3 regions of the Paenibacillus sp. FSL W7-1332 genome follow, and region 3 is predicted to be linked to each of the others. Evidence: riboswitches for the same ligand, from Rfam matches in the RefSeq annotation. Region 3 holds a riboswitch; each other region holds the start of a gene.
The links. A riboswitch is a leader RNA that binds a small molecule or an ion and turns the genes downstream of it on or off. The one in region 3 is predicted to bind cyclic di-AMP.
Positions count from the first base shown of each region.

Region 1: it holds a riboswitch for cyclic di-AMP, as region 3 does, so the genes downstream of both, MKX98_RS28635 (TrkH family potassium uptake protein) here and MKX98_RS02395 (hypothetical protein) in region 3, are expected to answer to the same signal.
Region 2: it holds a riboswitch for cyclic di-AMP, as region 3 does, so the genes downstream of both, MKX98_RS00495 (C40 family peptidase) here and MKX98_RS02395 (hypothetical protein) in region 3, are expected to answer to the same signal.

Region 1 is NZ_CP150209.1:6,308,998-6,316,531, forward strand. Features, by position in the region: gene MKX98_RS28625 (LysR family transcriptional regulator) at 1-378, shown strand, start outside; gene MKX98_RS28630 (TrkA family potassium uptake protein) at 415-1,089, opposite strand; gene MKX98_RS28635 (TrkH family potassium uptake protein) at 1,106-2,446, opposite strand; cyclic di-AMP (ydaO/yuaA leader) riboswitch at 2,511-2,655, opposite strand; gene MKX98_RS28640 (type II CAAX endopeptidase family protein) at 2,947-4,638, shown strand; gene uvrC (excinuclease ABC subunit UvrC) at 4,610-6,613, opposite strand; gene trxA (thioredoxin) at 6,749-7,066, opposite strand; gene MKX98_RS28655 (hypothetical protein) at 7,320-7,475, shown strand.
Region 2 is NZ_CP150209.1:101,608-109,141, forward strand. Features, by position in the region: gene MKX98_RS00480 (cytochrome c) at 1-155, opposite strand, end outside; gene MKX98_RS00485 (GNAT family N-acetyltransferase) at 314-817, opposite strand; gene MKX98_RS00490 (C40 family peptidase) at 957-1,430, opposite strand; gene MKX98_RS00495 (C40 family peptidase) at 1,866-2,339, opposite strand; cyclic di-AMP (ydaO/yuaA leader) riboswitch at 2,343-2,482, opposite strand; gene MKX98_RS00500 (hypothetical protein) at 2,831-3,658, opposite strand; gene MKX98_RS00505 (M1 family metallopeptidase) at 3,670-5,661, opposite strand; gene MKX98_RS00510 (YwhD family protein) at 5,809-6,327, shown strand; gene MKX98_RS00515 (copper amine oxidase N-terminal domain-containing protein) at 6,429-7,534, opposite strand, start outside.
Region 3 is NZ_CP150209.1:560,041-567,574, reverse strand. Features, by position in the region: gene kdpC (potassium-transporting ATPase subunit KdpC) at 1-354, opposite strand, end outside; gene kdpB (potassium-transporting ATPase subunit KdpB) at 434-2,467, opposite strand; gene kdpA (potassium-transporting ATPase subunit KdpA) at 2,489-4,168, opposite strand; gene MKX98_RS02395 (hypothetical protein) at 4,428-4,838, opposite strand; cyclic di-AMP (ydaO/yuaA leader) riboswitch at 4,973-5,141, opposite strand; gene MKX98_RS02390 (hypothetical protein) at 5,825-6,289, shown strand; gene MKX98_RS02385 (proline dehydrogenase family protein) at 6,350-7,270, opposite strand; gene pruA (L-glutamate gamma-semialdehyde dehydrogenase) at 7,472-7,534, shown strand, end outside.

The DNA of each region.
Region 1 (7,534 bases), 1.8 Mb from region 3:
GGAATCGAGCAGCTTCAAGGCTTGCCGATGATCATTTTCTCGACTGGAACCTGGTACCGCAAGCTGACGGATGACCTGTTCCACCGCTGGGGCATAATGCCGGATATCCGGATGGAGATCGACTCCTTCGAAGCGATCGTCAGGCTCATCCCGACCTGCAAGGCGGCCGCACTTCTGCCCAAATCCTATCTCAGGCCGCAGCTGTTATCCGACAACGGGCTTGTCGACATTCATATTCCGGCCCTCATTGAAACCCGGCGGACGACTTCGCTGATCTACGGCCAAGCTTCGGATTTAAGCAAGGCGGCCAGCCGCTGGATTGACGAAACGGAAATTCTATTCCGTAAGCTGGAGGAGGACAAAATGAAGAAAACCTGACGATATGCATGACCGTCAGGTTTTTTTCTTCTGTATTTATTTTTCGAGCATATTCACGACCTCAGACTCAAAGCGATCCACATTATCATTGGAGCCGATAACGACCATAATGTCGCCGGAGTTCACCACATCCATGGCTGTCGGCGCTACGATGATGCCGGATTGTTTATTCAGGGCCACCACGCTGACACCGTAACGAACCCTCGTATTGAGCTCGCTAAGCGTTTTTCCGTCCATGCAGTCCGTGACCGTCATCTCCACAATCAGATAGTCCTTGGATAATTCGATATAGTCAAGCAGATTGGGCGTGACAAGCTGGTGAGCTACCCGGATTCCCATATCCCGTTCCGGAAAGATCACCCGGTCGACGCCCAGCTTCTCCAGCGCCCGGCCGTGCAGCACCGAAATCGCCTTGGCAACGACCATGGCGACACCAAGCTCTTTCAACAAGATGGCGGATAAGATGCTCATCTGAATATCGTTTCCGATCGCAACAATGCCGCAGTCGAAGTTACGAATACCGAGCGATTTAAGCACCTCTTCATCGGTAGCATCCGCTACCACCGTGTGTGTCAGCAGCTCGCTCATATCCTCGACAACCTCTTCATTTCGGTCGATGCCGAGCACCTCATATCCTTGTTCCATCAGTTCAAGCGCCAGGCTGGCGCCAAATCGTCCCAAACCGATGATTGCAAATTGCTTTGGTTTCATGTCTCTCCAGTACTCCTTATCCAATAATCATTTTGCCTTCCGGATGACGATATAATTCTTTACCCTTTTTCGGCCCCAGTGCATAAGCAAGCGTCAACGGCCCCAATCGTCCTGCAAACATCGTAATGCTGATCAAAACCTTGCCGAACACCGTCAGATCGGGCGTTAGGCCCATGGAGAGACCCACCGTACCGAAGGCGGATGTCGTTTCGAATAAAATCTCCAGGAAATCCCCTTCCTCTGTCGTCGACAGAATCATCGATACGGTTAGAACGAGCAGCAGTGCCAGTAATGCAATGGTCAGTGCCTTCAGCACCCGCTCCTGGGCCAGGCGATAACGGAACATGACGATGTCTTCACGCCCGCGCATCATGGCGATGACCGCCCCCACCATAATGGTAAAGGTTGTTGTTTTGATACCACCCCCGGTTGACCCTGGGGATGCTCCGATAAACATCAGAATAACGATAAAAAATTGCGTGGCCTGTCTAAGCCCCGTAATATCTATAGTATTCGCGCCAGCTGTACGCGGCGTTACGGATTGGAATAATGCGCCGAAGAATTTTCCGCCCCAATTCAGGGAGCCGAGCGTCCTCGGATTGGTGAATTCAAAAATAAGAATGACGATAAATCCAACCAGCAGCAAGGTAGCCGTCATGGTGAGCACTACTTTGGAGTGCAAGGAAAGTCTCCGCTGTTTCCGGAAATCAATCAGATCGGATAATACGATAAAACCGATGCCGCCCGAGACGATCAAAAACATCACGACAACGTTGACTACAGGATCATAGACATACCCGGTCAAACTCCGAAAATCGCCAAACAAATCGAAACCGGCGTTGTTAAACATCGTGACCGCATGAAAAACGCCATAATAAATCGCTCGGCCGATCGGCATATCAAACGCCCAGCGGATCGATAGAATCAAGGCACCGCAGGCCTCGATGATCAGGGAGTACAGGAGTACTCTGCGAATCAGCCTTACGATTCCTTCCATCGAGGACTGATTCATCGCTTCCTGCAGAATGAGGCGATCCTTGAGCGATATGCGCCTTTTGAGAGCCAAGGCAAACAAAGTGGCCATCGTCATGAAACCGAGCCCGCCGATCTGAATCAGCAGCATGATCACGATCTGTCCGAAGGAGCTGAATGTCGTTCCTGTATCCACCACAACCAGCCCCGTTACGCAAGTTGCCGATGTCGAAGTGAACAAGGCATCGATAAATTCCAGCGGTTCACCTGTACTTGTGGATATCGGCAGCATTAACAGCGCCGTCCCGATGAAAATAATAGCCGCGAAACCAAGCACGAGAATCTGCGGCGGAGACAACCTGAGCCAGTTCAATTTAGAGTTCAATCGGTCACCTTCTTAAAAAAATCAAGAAAAAAAGACACTGGAAAACGCAGTGCCCTTTACGGTCTGGTTCCTGTGCTGCAGCCTACGAGGTTAGCTGACGGATTCGGGCATTTTCACAGGTCGCCCTATTCATTATTCTAGGAATAATGAAATTCACCCCAATTACATGGTTCCCCCATTTTCAGTACGAAATTCGGCTGGAATATTCGGTTCCTTGAAGCATGATGTGATTATAACGCAATCCGGTACGTAACCCAATGCCGTTTTTCACCCAAAAAATCTTTAAAAGAGCGCGAATTGGGCATATTCAAGAATACAAGCATGGGGTTCTCTAACGTTTTCGAAACCTTTCATTCATTTTCATCGATTTGTTTCATTATTCCGGATATTGGGATAAGCTGCTTATGACTTTCATAACTATGTTATATTGACTCTATGCGTTCTTAATCAGGCATATCGAATACCCGTGGGAGTATCAACTTTCTTAGAGGAGGAATTTCATGAATCGTGCAAGAGAGCCCTTGAAGCTGAAGCCCAATCTGAAACAGCTCATCGCGCCTGCCGCAGTCGGCCTGATTCTGTTCCTATTATTTCAGGTGTTTCCGTCGACGAATTCGGATTCTACCGAGATGGCATCTCCGAATATCATATCCAAGGAGCAGGCTCGGCAAGCGGCTTCAAGCTTTGCTCAAGAGTTTTTGCAGTTTACGGCTGCAAAAACGGATGACACGCTGGTTACATATCAATCCAAATCGGAACTTTACGGATATCTGGCGAAGGAAAAGAGACTTTCGGAATACAACAAAACCTATGAAGCCAAATATCCCTATGACGTATACCGCGTTCGCTTCAGCAAGCCGGGTGGTGGCGATGCCCTCAATGTGGACGTGCACATGCAAAATTCAGGCATCGTCGGCTTCTCGTACGATTACGCCCGCTCCAGCTATGACCGGATTGAGCTGAACAAGGGCGATGTACAAAGACAGATGCTGCTTGTGGTCGAGGACGGCATGTCATTAGCCGAGAAGCAAGCTCTTGCGGAGCCTTGGCTCCAGCGAGCGGGTTATGACCTGTCGCACCTGGAGCTGGTCACGCGGGAAGGGGAACCCCAGCTCCGGTATGTGGACCCGGATTCCAAGATCAGCGACTCCAGATTGGAGCACCGTTTCACCTTCGAGCAGGGGAAATTACGCTCCTATGAGCCATCTTTTTCGGTTCCGGCCGCCCATTCCGCCTATGTCAACAAGCAGACCCAAGATGCCACGCTGCTGACGCTTGCAGGGTATGGCCTGTTCACCCTCATCCTTGGCATTCTTGCGATTGTGTACAGCGTGAAGACCAGAGCCTACACGTCGTTTAAGCGCGGCCTCTTCCTATCGGCGCTGCTGTTTGTCATTCAGATGCTGAATACGTACAATCTGATTCCCGTTTTCAAATCCGAGGGGATGTCGCAAACCGGCATACTCGGGATGATGATCTTCTATGCGGTCTATTCGCTCATCTTCTCCGCACTGCTCTATTTCTCCCTTGTCGGGGGCAGCGGGCTATGGCTCAAAGAAGACGGGCTTAATCCATGGCCGCGCGCCAAACAACCCGGATACGGTCATTATGTGCTGGACAGCATGAAGCTGGGGTATATGTGGGCTTTCATCCTGCTTGGGGTCCAATCCATTATCTTTGTCGTTCTGGGCCTGACCTTGAATACATGGTCCACCACGGATGCCACACAATCGCCTTACAACATGCTCTATCCTTGGCTCTTCCCGCTGATGGCATGGCTGGCCGGGATATCCGAGGAGGCCGTCTATCGACTGTTCGGGATCAAAATGCTGAAAAAGATCGTCCGCAATACGTTCGTAGCCAGTTTGATCACTTCGATCATTTGGGCGCTCGGGCATACACTCTATCCGATATACCCTGTAATTTCCCGGCCCATTGAACTGGTGATCATCGGCTTGCTGTTCAGCTACATCTTTTTGAAATACGGGTATTTGGCGGCTATGTTCTCCCACGTCATCTTTAATAGCATCTTGATGGGCATTAGCCTGATCCTGCTCAAGGATACCAGCAACTTGCTGATGGGTGCGTTCTACATGGTGCTTCCGGCGATGGTCGCCTATGCGATTTACCGTTTCAATCCAACAAAAAAAGAGAAGCCGTATGTCACGACTCCTCCTCACGAAGTGCCTTAAGAATTTCCGTTGCTAATTTCTCACCGATTGAAAGGGGCTTGAAGTCTTCGACTGAAGCCTCTTTTATTTTTTTGACTGAGCCAAAATGCTTTAACAGCAGCTTGCGGCGCTTCTCTCCAATGCCCGGGATGGAATCCAGCTTGGAGGATACCATCGATTTGCCGCGCTGTTCGCGGTGGAAAGAAATCGCAAACCGGTGAACCTCATCCTGAATGCGCTGCAGCAAATAGAACTCCTGGCTGTCCCGGGGAAGCGTAACCGGCTCCGGCGGGTCTCCGACCATGAGCTGCGCTGTTTTATGCTTGGCATCCTTCACAAGCCCGCAAACCGGGATAAACAGCCCCAGCTCATTCTCAAGTACATCGATGGCGGCGGAAATCTGTCCCTTCCCTCCATCCACCACAATCAGATCGGGAAGCGGCAAGTTCTCCTTCAAGACGCGCTCGTACCGCCGCCGGATGACTTCACGCATCGTATCATAATCGTCCGGTCCCAGCACGGTACGGATCTTGTACTTCCGGTATTCCTTCTTGTCCGGTTTCCCGTTGGTGAATACAACCATGGCCGATACCGGATTGGTCCCCTGAATGTTCGAGTTATCAAATGCCTCAATCCGGTTCAGCGACTGGAGGCCGATCACTTCCCCCAGATTCGCCGCGGCAACCGAGGTGCGTTCTTCATCGCGTTCAATCAAGCGGAATTTCTCGTCCAAGGACACCTTCGCATTATCCGATGCCATGCCCACCATCTGCTTCTTCAAGCCGCGCTGCGGCACATGCACCTTCACGCCGAGCCATTCCTGCAGGGCGGCAGCCCCTCCGGCTGCATCCACGATGCCCGCAGCTTCCGCCTGCTTCTCCTGTGCCTGGGCAAGGGCAGCCTGCTGCGCATCCAATGTCCCTGCGGAAAGCGAATTCGCCGAATCCGCGGCTTCCTCTGCGCTTTGCACACCTGTATCCGCAGCCGTTCCCGTAACCGACTCCGAACCAGCCTCGTCTATCAACAGAGGCTCAGGCAGCAGAATTTCCTGCGGCAATGCAGGATTATCGCTGTAATACTGGGCAATAAAAGACATAAAGTCGCTGTGCGCATCGCCGTAGAACGGAAAAACGGACTTGTTGCGCTGCACCATTTTCCCTTGGCGCATGTACAGGATCTGCACGCACATCCAGCCTTTATCCACAGCATAACCGAATACGTCGCGGTCCCGCGTATCCGTCGTCGTAATCTTCTGCTTCTCCATCAGCGTATCAATATGGATGATCTGATCCCGCAGCTCTTTGGCACGCTCGAAATACAAATCCTCCGCGGCCTCCTGCATCTTGCGCTGCAGCTCCTTCTTGATCTCCTCATGCCCACCGCTCAGAAATGAAGTAATCTCCCCGGTGATCTGTTCATATGCAGACTTCGGAATCTCCTTCACACATGGAGCCAAGCATTGCCCCATATGATAGTACAAGCACACTTCTTTCGGCATGACGCCGCATTTGCGCAAAGGATACATCCGGTCCAGCAGCTTCTTGGTCTGCTGTGCCGCGTAAGCATTCGGGTAGGGACCAAAATATTTGGCTTTATCTTTAAGCACCCTTCTGGTTACTTCCAGACGGGGATGCTCTTCATTCGTTATTTTAAGATATGGATAGGTTTTATCATCCTTCAGCAGCACGTTGAATCTCGGCTGATGGGTTTTGATCAGGTTGCACTCCAGAATCAATGCTTCCATGTTGCTGCCGGTTACAATGTATTCGAAATCGCGGATTTCCGAAACCAGCATCTGGGTCTTCCCGTTATGGCTTCCGGTAAAATAAGAGCGTACCCGGTTCTTCAGCACTTTGGCCTTGCCCACATAAATAATCGTGCCTTCATGATTCTTCATCAAGTAACAGCCGGGCTGGTCCGGCAGCAATGCCAGCTTGTGGCGAATATTCTCCAGCGCCTTCTCCTGCTCCTGAAGCTGTTTGGAAAAATCGTCCATGCTGTCCCTCCTCTCCAAGGAGATTATATAGTATTAACCATAAATATAAAACACTATGAATAACCACACAAAGCGCCTCCGGGTTTCACCGAAGGCGCTGTATGAAAGCAGATGGCGGTCTAGGACCAATCCTGCTTATTGATGTTTTGCAATGATGCCTTTCAAGGCTTCTTTGGAGTTCAGACCTACCACTTTATCGACAGGTTGGCCGTCTTTAAAGAAAATCATGGTCGGAATGCTCATCACGCCGAAACGTGCTGCGGATTCCGGATTCTCATCCACGTTCACCTTAGCAATTTTTACATCATCGCCGAGTTCTGAAGACAATTCGTCCAGAATCGGAGCAAGCATTTTACAAGGGCCGCACCATGGCGCCCAGAAATCAACTACAACCGTTCCTTGACCTTCAACTTCATTCACGAAGGTTTGGTCGGTAACATTGACGATAGCCATTGTATTCTCCTCCTCACAGGATAAGATCAGGTATAGTGCGAATCATAATTGTCGAATGGGTCGACGAATTTAGTATACCACAATCGGCCTTAAAAAGTGAAATATACTCACCTAAAGAAAGAGGATTTCACGGGTTTTTTATGCAATCTTTACAAATGATTTGCGCATTGGGTATACTACTAGTAACAAGTCGGGTGACTGTCAAGTTTTTCGAGTTGGCACGGCATGTTCACCTTTTGAGGAGGCAAGCACCATGGATGTAAACGTACGCGTTAACGATCCACGGGAGCACATCAATGAAGAACCACGCAATGACTTTGGCGATTTGATGATGGGCTTCGTGGGGATGTTTGGTTTCATGACCATCATCTTTTTCGGATTCGTCATTATCAAGTTCTTGGTCGGCTAATACTTGATGACTCCTTGTGCGTAAATAAAAAGTCTGATCCCTGCCGCGTTCCATACGCT
Region 2 (7,534 bases), 460 kb from region 3:
AGTGTGGCTTCCGCTGCGGCTGCATCGAGAGTCACTTCCGGCATGGTCGGCTTCTCTTCCTGAGCTACCTGTTCCTTACCTGGGAGCGTAAACATCAGCGCGATAGCCAACGCACATGCGACGAAGAACAATCCGCTCATGATCCATTTTTGCATCGTCATATCGTCCCTTCTATGTATACTGCACTTTTGCACTTGTCTCCATTATAAACCAACATCCATAGACAGCATAGCCAGTTGTGACAAAAAAAGCAACTATACGGCGTAGCTTCATAAAAAGTACACAAAATTGTGCTTTTTCATATAGACAAAGATTAATATTCCTCATTTGTCGGGGGCTCATACACCATACAGTGGAAAAGGGCATTGCCCGTTGGCGTAAGCCGCTCATACGTATCGGTGATGTGAAAGCCTGCCCTTTGATAAGCGCGGATTGCTCGCTCATTCCAGGTCATTACCTCAAGGTCAATTTCGTCGGCAGGCCGCCTCCGTCTGGCTTCCCGGACAATCGTCTGCATAAATCGTTTACCCATTCCACGCCCGCACCAATCAGGCCGCATGCCAAGTCCAATTCGTGTCACCTCATGCATCGGAAACAGCTGGGCAAATCCCCAGAGGGCCTCCCGCTCATCCAGAACCGAGATGTACTGTCTTTGGCGAATGTCCGGATCGCCAAACTCCACCTCAAGCCCTTTCATCTGCTCCCAGGGAAGAAAGCCATAGATATTATAGGGGGGAGGGTAGGCCCAGGCGCATATCTCTTCGGCGTGCTCTTCACGCATGACTACGGTGTGAAATGTAATCGGTGTGGCATCCATTTGCGAAGTCCTCCTATCGTCTGCATAAATAATAACCATATTACGAGCATCCAGGTTGCATCAAAAAAGCCCGCCAAAGAGAGGTAAGGGCTCCTTTAACGGGCAAGCATTATGTATAGGGAAGATTAGCCTCTATATCTTAGGATGATTCACCGACCGACTCTTCATACTTATCATCGCTCATGATACGCTTTGCACCCACGTACCGCTGATCGTAGTAATCCTCTGCCAGGCGGTTGATAACCACGCCGCGGTTAGAGGAAGCATGGGCGAATTTGCCATCGCCGACATAAATGCCGACGTGGGAGATGCCCTGCCCCGATGTGTTGAAGAACACCAAATCGCCAGCGCGCAGCTCCTTACGGGACACGCTTGTCCCCATGTCGAATTGAGAGCCGGATTGATGCGGGAGCTTCAGACCGAGTTTAGCATAAACATACATGGTGAAGCCGGAACAGTCAAAACCGCTCGTGGTTGTACCACCGTAGCTGTATCTTGTACCCAGAACCTTATCGATTTCCTGATCCAGCGCATGATCAGCAAAGACGCTGCCAACGCCCAAAGTGAACAACAGCGTGATATTTAGGGCTGCTGTCGATAATGTTTTCTTCAGCATGGAAAGCTCCTTTTCGATGCCGCGAGGCATAGCCATCTATATATTAAAGCACTTACATTAATGACAAAGTTGTTACTGCGTCCATTCTATCAGACAGCAAGCGAGATTGGCAATTATTTCTTGGTGAATTTCGCTATTTTTCAATAGCATTAGCTGTCGAAGCACCAAGGAAAATCAATATTTTTCCAAAATGGGTGTTTAATGAAGGGAGAGAAGGGTATATAAAGGATAGATGATGTGAAGACATGGCGAAGTGAAGTGAAATTGTATAATAAATTTTATTTTTTTTCGAAAAGCGGGAACTTTTTTGCTGTCCTGAACGTTATAAAGGTATACACACAATCAACAAAAGAAAAAAGCCGCTGGATGAGATCGGCACAATCTCATAAACCCAGGGCTTTCTTGTAAGAGTAAATCAATTAAGTTCCAACATTAATTGTAGTTCACAGCTACAGATTTGTACGTATTCTGACTCATAATTCTTTTAGCGCCTACATATCGGTTAGCGTAATAGCTCTGGCTCAGCGGACTGATAATGACACCGCGCGAAGATGAAGAATGAGCGAATTTGCCGCTCCCGACATAAATACCCACATGAGATACACCTCTACCGGATGTGTTGAAGAACACGAGATCGCCAGCTTTCAGGTTGCTCTTGGATACGGCCGTACCTACTTTGTATTGAGCTGCAGACGTGCGGGGCAGGCTAAGACCAAGCTTCTTGTAAACATAGCTGGTGAATCCGGAGCAGTCAAATCCATTCGTTGTAGTTCCACCTGTTTTGTAAGAAACACCAATGGCTGGTTTGATTGCAGTATTTAATTTGGAATCGGCGAAAGCGCTTCCGGTCCCTAATGTGAGTGCGAGTGCGAGGCCTAGAGAAACAGCCGTTAACTTCTTATTCAAAACAAAAGCTCCTTCCATTGCCTGCGAGGTTAGCTTAAGGGTTCGGTTGAAGGTCCCCTATGATCCCTCTCTTGCGAGATCAATTCACCCAAAACGGATCCCCCGCTTCCCATATCGTTATGGGAATTCGGCTCCTTGAAATGTTGATGAACCCATTCATTGACGTTTGACGTTCCAACATAGTTAGCGAATTACAACGTTCCTACATAAAAGTTACAATAAAGATGACAAAGTTGTTACTAACATATTCGTTATTTTAGCAGAGTATTAACAATTTGGCAAACGAGGAAACATTATTTTTAAACAAAAAAACCTGTCCCCATCTTGAGGGAACAGGTTTTTTTGTAATTTGGCGTTCAGAAATTTGTAATATAGAGGATAAATGAACTCTTATTCTCTGTAAAATCTAGCGCGGGATAGAAACGTGTCGCTTCTGATTACAGCTTATTCACGAGCGTGTTTCATTATTTTAGGGTGACGAATTGTAACCATTAAGGATGCTGTGAGGAGGAATCTCTCCACAAATGATATTGAGCGGACATTGCCCAAATTTGGAAAAGTCCATTCAGGAAATAAGAGGCCTGCTGAATAATTAAGCCGATCAACCCGGCCCAGAAGAGCGAGGCCGAGCTCAGGAGCAGCAGAATGATACAGGCGGATCCGCCGATGGTGATGGATAACAGCATTGCTGTGCCCAAGCGGCGGAAGAGCGCATGGATAGAGCTGATCATGCTGGAATCGCCGGTACGGCCAAATTGCATATAGAGCAATAACAGGCGGATCAGATAGGCGTACAAGAACCAGCCAGCTGCATAGGGCAGTGCATGAAGCAGCAGTACAGGCTCCTGAATTCCATTCAGCAGAATCGGGAGGATCTTGGGCAGAATCCAGTAACCGGGTGCGAAGGTGAGAATAAGCTCAACCAGATAGAATAGCGTTACGGGTTTCCACAGTTTCCGCATGCCAGTGAAGAAGAATAAACCGCGCTCGCCCTTGGCTTCCTGGTGAAGGTTGTAGAAGATGCCGGCCCGAATGAGCGGGGTGAGGATCATCCGGATCAGGAGCAAACCGGCCAAAAGCCATCCGTAAGTGTGTACTGTGCTGCTCAAGGACAGGCTCATCTCGCCCTCGTAGAAGAATAAAAGACGGCTGAGCTCGTTAGGGGCGGAATCCGGATATCGCATCAGAAGGGGGACGACTGCCGATTTTACGAGTCGGTACAGGCAATATCCCCACAGCAAACGGTATAAGAAGAGCAGAATCGTGACGTATAGCTGGTCTTTAACACTGATCCACCCTTGGCCTGCGTAACTTTTCATGTGCTCCCCCCTCACCATGACAGGCTGCCGAACAGCGTCTCCACAAGCTTGGTAATACTGAGATTCCAGCGTGTAACCACCGTCGGATCCATTCCTGCCTTCATATAGTTATTAATGTGTTTATTCTCCAGGACGATGGAGTACTTCGGATCAACCATGGCCCAGGCGAGCGGAGAGCTGTATTCCAGGGTGTAAGCCACTTTGCCGTCTTTGCCGCTCCAGGTTCGTTCCACCGTTTTGCCGTCCTCAAAGGCGAACACGATCGGCACATCGGTGATATCCCCGTCCTTGCTCGTAATCTGGACCGTGGACTCATACCGAGGATTTTCAGCCGTGCCTTTATTTTTGGTTTTGATCACGTCGATGGCGACATCCGCCATCTGGCTTCCATATACATATTGGTCAAAATACGACTGCCAGGACGTTTTGCTTACTTGCTCGACGACTTTCTGAAAGTCAGATGTGGTTGGATGCTTGAACCGGTATTTCTGGGCATAGGTATGCATAATCTTGCCCATCATCTGTGGACCGACCTGCCGTTCGATGCCTTGCAGCACCAGCTTGCCCCTCGTATATACATTCAGTGCGTAGTTTTCGTGAGAGCTGTATTTCCAGGATTCCATCTTCAGCGGTGCAGGGGAAGTAATGGATGCTCCCTGAGCCGCCGTATTGGAGGTAATACCGTATTCTTTTTCCATCACTCGTTCTTCTGCATAGGTTGCAAAGGCCTCGTCCAGCCACGCTTCCTCAAATTCGTTACTTGCAATCATTCCGTAAAAATATTGATGGGCGATCTCATGAATAACGGTCCGCTCCAGTTCATATCCCGGCGAATCGTTCTTGGCACCGAAGGCTGTGACCAGCGTCGGGTATTCCATGCCGCCTGCACCGTTGCCCGATTCAGGCGGAACGACGATGGACAACGTGGAGTACGGATAGGTTCCGTACCATTTTCCAAACGAAGCGAGTGCCGACTTGGCGGCATCAAAGTAACGCTCTTTTAAGTCTTTATGGGCTGGATCGAGATACAGCTTGATGCGGACGCCAGGTACGCCTGGTGCGGAGAATGCTTCTTCTGCCGTGACAAAGTTTGGCGATGCCGACCAGGCAAAATCATGTACGTCATCCGCGTAAAACTGATAAATTTTTTCCCCGTTTGATTTTTGGGCAGGCTTGGTAGGGAATCCGGTCGCGGCGACAATGTAATTTTCGGGCACTCGAATGCGAACGCTGTAAATGCCGAAGTTGGAATAGAATTCGGAGTTGCCGTGGTATTGATGAAGATTCCAGCCTTCCTCTGCTCTTCCGCGAAGACCGGCCGGTTCATAGACCGAAATTTTCGGAAACCATTGGCCAGCCATGATAAAATTCTCGGTGGTTCCCATGCGGGCAAATATTTTGGGAAGCTCGACCTCGAACTCCAAATGAATGGTAACACTCTCCCCGCTCTTGATGGGTTTAGGCAACCTTAGCTTGGCAAGGCTGTGATCCTTGATGTTGCCGTCGTCAGGTTGAACAAATTGAAGGCGATGGGTCAGGGCCAGTCCTTCGGTTGTTTTCACGCTGGTAATGGTCATGGAGCCGTATCCGTCATCTGGCATGGGATCGGAACGAAGCCTGCCGCCCGATTCCTTCATAAAAGTCGTGTCATTGGAAGCAAAAGCATTGGGATACAGATGAAAGTACAGCTCGTTTACGCTTTTTTTGCCTGGATGAGTCCAAGTGAGTGTCTGTTTGCCCTTAAGCTTGTTCTCCTCAGGCTCGTACCGAACATCCATATGATATTCCACCAGCCGGTCGCTCAAGGCCGGAGCAGGAATATTAGGCTGCACCTTAGGCGGTGAGAGCGGGGCCTTCTCCACGGCAGAGGCGGAGGGCTTGCCCGCATTTGGGGCAAGAGCAGACGCTGAGGACCCTGGATTCAGAAATATCGGCATCGATCCTGCAAGCAAACCTAGGGCAAGCAGGGATGATAGAAAGACTTTGGCACGTGGTGGGACCATATCGAACAACCTCCCGTTGACAAGCATCTAGTGCATGTATATGTTTGCTTTTGGGGGATTATTAGTTAAAATAAAATTATTGGGACATGGTTATCAATTTAGCAGCTGATACGTAAGCATCGGCTCTGATATAGGAGGTCGGCAGCAGTGGAGAATGAAGAGCAGAAGCAGGGTGCGAAGAAACCGATTGCTTTGAATATTATTAATAGCAAGAGTAAGCATAAAGGGTTTGGATCAGGCTCCATCGATCTGAACAGTCTGTCACCCGTCATTATCGATAATGGCGAGGCCCGAGTGGATATTGGGGCCATGCATGCCAAGAGTAAGGTGGAGAAGGGTATCCGTTTCAGCATGAACCGGGATGAAGTGCCCAATGGACGACAGGTATGGATCGTGTGGGTGGCTGTAGATCGTACGGCGGAAGGACAGCATTATGCAGGCATGACCGCCTGTGAAATGTGGATCGACCAGGAGGCCCGTCGCGGCTGGAAGATCCTCGCCGATCATGTGAATAAAATGGATGCGGCGATGAAGCGCAAGATCATTCTGGATGGTCTTGGCGACGTCGAGAAGAAGGCACTGCGCGAGCTGCTGATTTCGCGTAACGAGGAATGGTGGAATGCATCGCCAGAGGAATTCAGGGAAGCTCTTCAGACAGCGGAATGATACAATAAATTAAAGCAGCCTTTCCAAAAAGGACGAACATGAAGAAGACCGGTTGGATTCGTAAATGAATCCGGCCGGTCTTCTACTTATTTGCATATCGATTAGAATGGAAGGGTGTAGGTCAGCTTTTCTTTTTGATCGAGAAACGGATTGTTGTATTGGAACGTCAGCTTGCCGCCGGCATATCCGAGATACGTAAGGCCGTCACCAATGAAGCCCACCTCATTCGGCGGCATTTCCTCTATGACCTTGATAGTTTCCTCGTCCAGAAGCTCAGGATAGATAAGCTCGGCTGTCTTGCCAGTCGGATGGACGATATACAGGGTCGCCTTCGTGTATGGTCGGACGAGCAGGAAGTCCTGTTCAATCGCTTCTACGATAAAACTATCCTTTACTCCCGTGAGCGCGGTCAGGTCATAAGTTTTGACCGTTTTGCCCATCGGATGAACCAGCTCAAGCGTACTGCCGTTCATCATGGCAATATTGCCTTTGTAGCTGAATTGGTCCGGATGGTAGTTGATCCCGGCAAAATTGGAATGATTGGTTTTGGATAGCTTCAGGATTTTCTTGTCCTGAATGAGCACCCGGTATCTTCCCTCATGAATATGAGGTTCGCCGTAATAATTGGACAAGTCGACCACGTAGGTAGTGCTATTGATGCGATGTGCGCTTAAGCTGACTTGATCGATCTCCTCAACCGGGATTATACCAACTTGGGCTGGCGTGGATCCGGCTTTACCCATCGAGAGCATACCATTCTCGCGATTTACCCAGAACAGCATATTGGCCTTGGAAGCATAGGCGTATTTTGACCAAGCATCAAAGGTCGTTCTAAGCCCGGATTTGCTGTCATATTTCAGAGGGATGCCGAAAGCTTTGGTAATCAGACTGGCTGGAACATAAGTCACGCCTTTCTTCACGACCGGAGCCGCCTCAAGCTTGAGAGGGGTCCCCTTGGCATTGACTGCGCGCGACTGTCCGATGATAATGCGAACAGACTGTGTCGGGCTGTTAATATACAGCTCTTTTTTTCCCGGGATCGTCAACTGCAGCTGCAGTTGTTCGGAAACTTCCTTCAATGGAATGAATACGACGCCTTTATTCGTATAAGGTTTATGTTTCACGTCCAGCGTGCTCCATTTTGCCTTGCTCTGTGATGTGGAAGCTGCTGCCGCATGGGCAGAAATCGTTGCGAGCGATGAGGACG
Region 3 (7,534 bases):
CGAGGCCTTCGTCCGATCGATCAGGTCCGGGTTGGAAGGTGCATAGTTATTGCTGCCTGAGCCGGCTCCGTTATATTCAATGCTGGACACCCTGCCGTGAAAATACTGAGGCTCCGTAAAGTTCTGGCCGATCAATTCCGATCCGACCACCTTTCCGCCGGAATCCGTGACCAAGCTGCCGCCGGCTTGCTTCGGCATGAGCAACTGCGCGGCTCCCGTCGTAATCAGCGGATAGAGAAAACCGCATAACACGATAAATACAAGGCTCGTTCTTAGGGCCATGCCCAGAGAGACGCGGACTGCCCCCGCCCCGGCGCGAGGCGCAGCGGATGATTTTTGCAACGAATTATTCATGGTTCCTCGATCCCTTCCTTCATATCTTCCATATAAACCATTTTCGAGTTATCTCTATTCCCCGGCACGATTATCATATCTAGATCCATAGATGGACAATCATGTCGATCAGCTTAATCCCGAGGAACGGTACGAGCACGCCGCCTAAGCCATAGACCAGCACATTGCGCTGGAGCAGCTTCGACGAGCTCATCGGTTTGTAGGCTACGCCCTTCATCGCAAGCGGAATGAGCAGCGGAATAATGATCGCATTAAAGATCAGCGCCGACAGAATCGCCGACATGGGAGAACCCAATCCCATGACGTTCAGAACATTCATGCTCGGTATGGCAGCTGCAAACATCGCGGGAATGATGGCAAAATATTTGGCGACATCGTTCGCGACGCTGAACGTGGTCAGCGCGCCACGCGTCATTAGCAGCTGCTTGCCGATGGCAACCACCTCGATAATCTTCGAGGGATCCGAATCCAGATCCACCATATTGGCCGCTTCCTTGGCTGCGGTGGTACCGCTGTTCATCGCCAGCCCCACATCGGCCTGGGCCAGCGCCGGGGCGTCGTTCGTACCGTCACCAGTCATCGCAACCAGCTTGCCTTCGGCTTGTTCTCGGCGGATGACGGCAATCTTATCCTCGGGCTTGCTCTCGGCGATATAATCATCGACACCTGCTTCTTTGGCAATCGTCGCTGCGGTAAGCGGATTGTCGCCCGTGCACATAATCGTCTTGATGCCCATCCGGCGCAGCTGATCAAACCTTTCCTTCATGCCCGGCTTCACGGTATCCTTCAAGTAGATTAGACCATAGATGCGGTTATCCACGGCAACAGCGAGCGGGGTTCCGCCCTCTGTCGCGATGGCATCAGCGTTTGGCGTCAAATCCGAAGGGATGGAGCCTCCTTGCGACAGCACCCAAGCTTTGACGGCATCTACCGCACCCTTGCGGACTTTTCGCCCATCCTTAAGGTCCATCCCACTCATCCGGGTCTCTGCCTTAAATTCGATGAAATCCGCCTCGGCCGTCATGCTTGCATCTGCTTCGAGACCTTCCTGCTTCAGCAGCTCCAGCACGGAACGTCCTTCCGGCGTTTCATCCAGCAGCGAGCTCACGCCCGCCCATTGCGAAAGCGATGCATGCGATTCGCCGCCGACGGGAATTAACCGGCTGGCCATCCGGTTCCCGAACGTAATGGTACCCGTCTTATCCAGAATCATCGTATTGATGTCGCCGGCAGCCTCCACCGCCTTGCCCGACATCGCCAGCACATTGAACTGCGTCACCCGGTCCATGCCGGCAATCCCGATTGCCGACAGCAATCCCCCGATCGTGGTCGGGATGAGACATACCAGCAGCGAGATCAGCACCGGAACGGACAGTTCGATGCCAAGATACTTCGCAATCGGAGCGAGCGTAACGACAACGATCAGGAATATCAGCGTTAAGACGATCAACAGCGTATTCAGCGCAATTTCATTCGGCGTCTTCTGGCGAGAGGCTCCTTCAACAAGCGAGATCATCCGGTCGATAAACGATTCCCCGGGATCGCTCGTAATCCGGACGCGGATCGTATCGCTGACAACCCGCGTCCCCCCGGTGACCGAGCTGAAATCGCCGCCGGCTTCTTTAATGACGGGGGCGGACTCGCCGGTAATCGCCGATTCGTCAACGGACGCAAGGCCCGCAATGACTTCCCCGTCCCCGGGAATCATCTCGCCCTGCGTGACGATCACGATATCTCCTTTGCGAAGATCCGTGGACGGCACGGATTGTACCCCTCCGTTCTCCATCACTTTACGTGCCGTCATTTCCTGCTTCGACTGCTTAAGGGAATCGGCCTGCGCCTTTCCCCGTCCTTCGGCAAGCGCCTCTGCGAAGTTTGCAAACAGCAGCGTCAACAGCAGAATGACAAATACCGCCACATTAAATCCGATACTGCCCTCTGTTCCGAAATAGGATGGAAATAACGTCATCAACAGAACAACCAGCGTCCCGGCCTCCACAACAAACATGACCGGATTTCTCATCATCAGGACGGGATTCAGCTTCGTGAGGCTGTCCTTCAGCGCCTGACGGACCATCTCTTGGGACATCGCTTTTTTTCTCGTATTATTCATGGAAATAGGCCACCTTTTCTATTAACGGATCGTCAGATGCTCAGCAATCGGACCGAGCACAAGTACTGGCAAGAAGGTCAATGCACCGATAATCAGAACCGTCGCGATCAGAATGCCGGCAAACAGCTTATTATCTGTCCGGAACGTTCCGAGCGTCTCGGGAACCCATTGCTTCCGCATCAACGAGCCGCCCACTGCCAGCAAGGCGATCATCGAAATGTAACGTCCGAATAGCATGACCAGTCCGGTTGTCACGTTCCAGAACGGCGTGTTATCCGACAGTCCCTCAAATCCGGAACCGTTATTGGCTGCGGAAGACGTGTATTCGTACAATACCTGCGAGATGCCATGAAAGCCCGCATGGGCAATGCCCGCCTGCCCCGCATCCGTCATCAGCGCAAGTGCGGTCGGAGCCAGAATGATCAATGGATGCACCAGGATAACAACCGCAATTAGCTTCATCTCCCGCGCCTCTATTTTTCTCCCTAGAAATTCGGGTGTTCGGCCAACCATAAGACCAGCCAGGAATACTGCCAATATCGCATACATGAGCATGTTCATCAGCCCGACGCCTTTTCCGCCAAAAACGGAGTTCAGCATCATCAGGGATAGCGGCGTAATCCCGCCAAGCGGCGTGAGCGTATCATGCATGTTGTTGACCGACCCGGTCGTGGCCGCAGTCGTCACCGTGGTGAACAGGGAGGACTGGGCGATCCCGAACCGGACCTCCTTGCCCTCCATGCTGCCTTGGGAGGTATCCATGCCCAGCCGGTTCAGCGCCGGATTGCCGTTCGTTTCAGCCGCATAGTTCAAGGACAGGAATCCGATAAACAAGGTCATCATTACCGAGAAAATAATCCAGCCCTGCTTACGGCTCTTCGCGAACAAACCAAATGTGTAAGGAAGCGCCGCCCCGAGGCTCCACATGCACAGGATCTCGATCACATTGGTCAGCGGGGACGGGTTCTCGAACGGATGCGCCGAGTTGGCCCCCATAAACCCGCCCCCATTGGTGCCCAGATGCTTGATCGATTCCAGCGCAGCCACCGGTCCCACCGCTATTTGCTGCTCGCTTCCTTGAAGCGTCGTGACGCTGAGCGTAGGCTGCAAAGTCTGCGGCACCTGCAGCGCAACCAGTACCATCGCAATGATAAATGCGGCCGGGATAAACACCCGGGTGTGGGCTTTGACGAAATCTTCAAAAAAGTTGCCGACGGTTGTACCCTTGCTGGTCACCGCCCGGATAAACGCAATCGCCACGCATAGCCCGGTCGCCGCGGACGCGAACATCATCATCGTAATGACGGCCATCTGGGCCATATAGGATAATCCCGACTCCCCGCTGTAATGCTGGAGATTCGTATTCGTCATAAAGCTGATGATCGTATTGAACGACAAGGTCGATTCCATATTGTCGATACCGTTCGGGTTGAAGGGCAATACTCTCTGTATCCGCAGAATCAAATACCCCGCCGCGACGAGCACGATATTCGTTATCACAAAGCTGACGGCATACCCTTTCCATGTCATTCCCTTGCGTTCTTTGAACCCAATCAGTGCGAAGATCGGTTTCTCCAACCAGGAGAACCATTTATCCGTTCCATTCCCCTCATTGCGAAACACCTGATATAGATAAGTTCCGAGCGGCTTTACCAGCAGCACCAGAACGAGTATAACGATGGCAATTTGTAAAATGCCCATGACGAATGCCTTCCTCCTTCAGCTGTTTCCCTAGAATTTTTCAGGATGAATCAGCGCGTAAATCAAATATAGAAAAATAAAGAGCGTGCATATTAAAATGATCATCACAACTAATCCACCTCCGGTTCCGAAACCACGCGTCCGCACCAGAACATAAACAGCATGAGCAGTCCGTAGGTTCCTCCCAAGATAAGCACCATATATAAATCCTGCATGAATACAACCTCCTAAAACCTCATGGTCACATCAGCCAAGACGCTTAGCTGACAATGGATGAAATCAGGAAGGATACCTGATGATGGTTCGTATGAAGCACCACATCGGCACCCAGTCCCTTGTATATCAATCGTGGATTGCTGGAATGGGTAATCACATAAATCGACTCCGTCGTCCATGTCCGGCAGATCCGTAAATAGCGGCAGCACAGGTTCAAGCTGCTCTCGAACAAATACACCTTGCTGACGGGAAACTCGGGAATGATCCAGGTTTGTTCATCCCTTGTATCGATAACAATCATGTTGGTGCAGCCTAGTTCCCGCAGCCTCTCCTGCTCAACCCGGTTGTTGGCTATGGCCGCAAACGAAATGTCCATATAGATCAACTGGCGGATAAATTCTTCCCCGGCCTTGTTAGGCGCGGATACCAGGATAAACTCCTGCGGTTTCTCCATCTTTATTTCTCCTCCTAAAAAGTTCAGAAAGAGAAGACAACAACAAAGAAGCCTGGGGAAAGAGAAGAACTCTTCCCGCAGGCTTCTTCATCAGAACACGGTGAAATACACCGTGGCCCAAGTCCACGACAATCGTTGCCTCTCTCGATACGCTTACGAGGTTAGCTGACGGATTCGGGCGTGAGAGTCGCCCTACCCATAGACCGTTATCTTGTCCATGGGATTCACCCCTGAGAGATCAAGTTTATCTCCCGACTGGTTCCCCCGTTCCTTTTCCATTCAAGGACTCAGCGAAAATTAAAAACGAGTAGCATGTTATTCTATTAGCGATTGACTAACATTCAGGCCCGGCAAAACAGCACAGCATCAGGTTCGAGCGGTGAGAGTCGCATCATCCTGCATTTCCAGCGAAGGCCCATGGTGCCCTCGCCCGAGATTCGATCCATAAAGAACCCGGCAGCTCCCACACAGCCTTTAGGTCTTCATGGAACGGCTGCCCGTATGCCTGCTGCCGATGTCCGTCAATTCATAGTTCGTATCATACGTCCGGCCTTACAGGAAGTAAATGTGAGCAGAAACACGTGGGGCGTTATGTCGAACAGGATCTGTCCGGTTTCGCTCCATTATCTCTTGAATCCTGCTCTATACTATGTATTTCTCTTGTTTTCTTGTATTTATCGCAATCTATCGAGATACCGAGATTTTGCCATGATAATAGATGACACAACCGAATGTACGCGTTTTCTTTTACGGTTTTCATCGATTTTCGGAATGTATCCGTCCAATATGGCCATTTACTTTTAGATTCCTCCGGCGTATGATTCATCCATCATTCGAAACACTCGTTTACGCTGAGCTCCCGAGCCTTAAGCGAAGCGGCCACTGTAGCAGGGCCACTAACGATAAATAGGCCTGGAGAGCGGGGTTACTCTGCTCATCAGGCCTTTTTGCCGTGCATATAACATTCCTATAAAGGAGCGCAGATCATGACGAAACTCATCGAGGCCGCACTGGCTCCCGTCATCGAAACCGCATCGCCTGCATTAAATGCAGAGCTCATCCGCTGCATGGAGATATTTCGTTTCGACCGGGGCTCGGCTGAACGCTTTATCCCCTGGAGCGACCGAGATTGGAACTGCGGGTTGTTCAAAATCAGCTGCAAAGACGCGGCCGGGTATGCCGAATATGCCCTGCCAAGCACAAGAGAATTCGCGGATCTGATCCGCTGGGCATCCGTCTTTACGAGGCTGAGAGGTATGCCCGTGACCGAGGCCATTCGCTATGCCCAGAAGCAGCAGCAGTGGGGATCCGCACGAATGCAGCTCGCCGTATCGGCCCTCGCCGATCTGGAGGCCAATCTGCAACAGCACATCACCCGTATGCGGTTAGGCAGCCTGCCGCTGGAGCGTTCCTTCCTGATGGACTGCTCGGAGGCATATTATTCCTTCTAGGACAGCTGCTAGAAAGAGCTACCGTTCTCTCTCCATTGCAATTGGTTGTTTTCCCCCCGCTCACTTGAACATATTCTTGAGCACCATCATCAGGTTGGCCGGCTTCTCTGCCAGCCGCCGGGTGAAATACGGGTACCACATCGTTCCGTAGGGCATATAACACCGGATACGGTAGCCGTCCTGTGCCAGGGCAGCCTGATCGTTCATCCTCAGTCCGTACAGCATCTGAAATTCATAGTCCTGTTTGTCTATGCGGCTCTGCTCGGCAAACACCTTCACCCAGTCGATGATGTTGTCGTCGTGCGAAGCAATCGCGACGTAGGCTCCCTGATCAAAATGCATTTTGATCAACTTCTTATAGTTGTCAATGACCTCCCGCTTCTGCTGAAAGGCGATGGTTCCCGGCTCTTTGTACGCCCCCTTGACCAACCGCAGATTTACGCCGGCATGCATCAAATTCTTGACGTCCTCCTCCGTACGGAACAAGTAGGCTTGCATTACGGTCCCCACGTTGGTCAGCCCCTCCTTATGGAGCCGCAGCGTCATATCAATCGTCGCCTGGGTGTACGGCGAATCCTCCATATCCAGACGAACGAAATTGCGGTGCTCTTTCGCCTTTTTCACCACCATTTTGATGTTCTCGTACGCCTTCTCCAGATCCAGCGCCATGCCCATCTGCGTCGGTTTCAGCGATACGTTCGACTGCACTCCACGCCTCGCGATCCCTTCCACCAGCTTCAAATATTCCTCCCGATACCCGGCTGCTTCGTCCAGCGTCCGGATGCCCTCCCCCAGATGGTCCAGCGTGACAAGAATGCCCTTCGCGTTCAGCCTCTCGATTTCATCCAGCGCCTCATCCAAGGTATCGCCGGCAATGAATCGGCCCGCCAATTTCCGGCCGTACTTGATCGACAACCATTTCACGAGTTTATTGCTGGACACCGTCAGGATCACTTTGCGGTAAAGCTCGGTTCCGTCCATGCGCGCGCCCCCTCTGCAAGGTAAACCAAAAATGCACTCTATCTAACTCATATGCAAAAATCATGACGGCATGCAGGAAGACATACATATCTTACATAGAGGTTTTCACCAGGAGTTCCTAACCATGCCACCATGACGCATTCGCAGCTGGACCATTGGCCAGAAGCTTCGATTCATATCATGTTAAGGAGGGGCCTCCCCATGCGAGCATCTTTTCGGAACGAACCATTTATGGACTTCAACAACGAATGGAACAACAAGTTA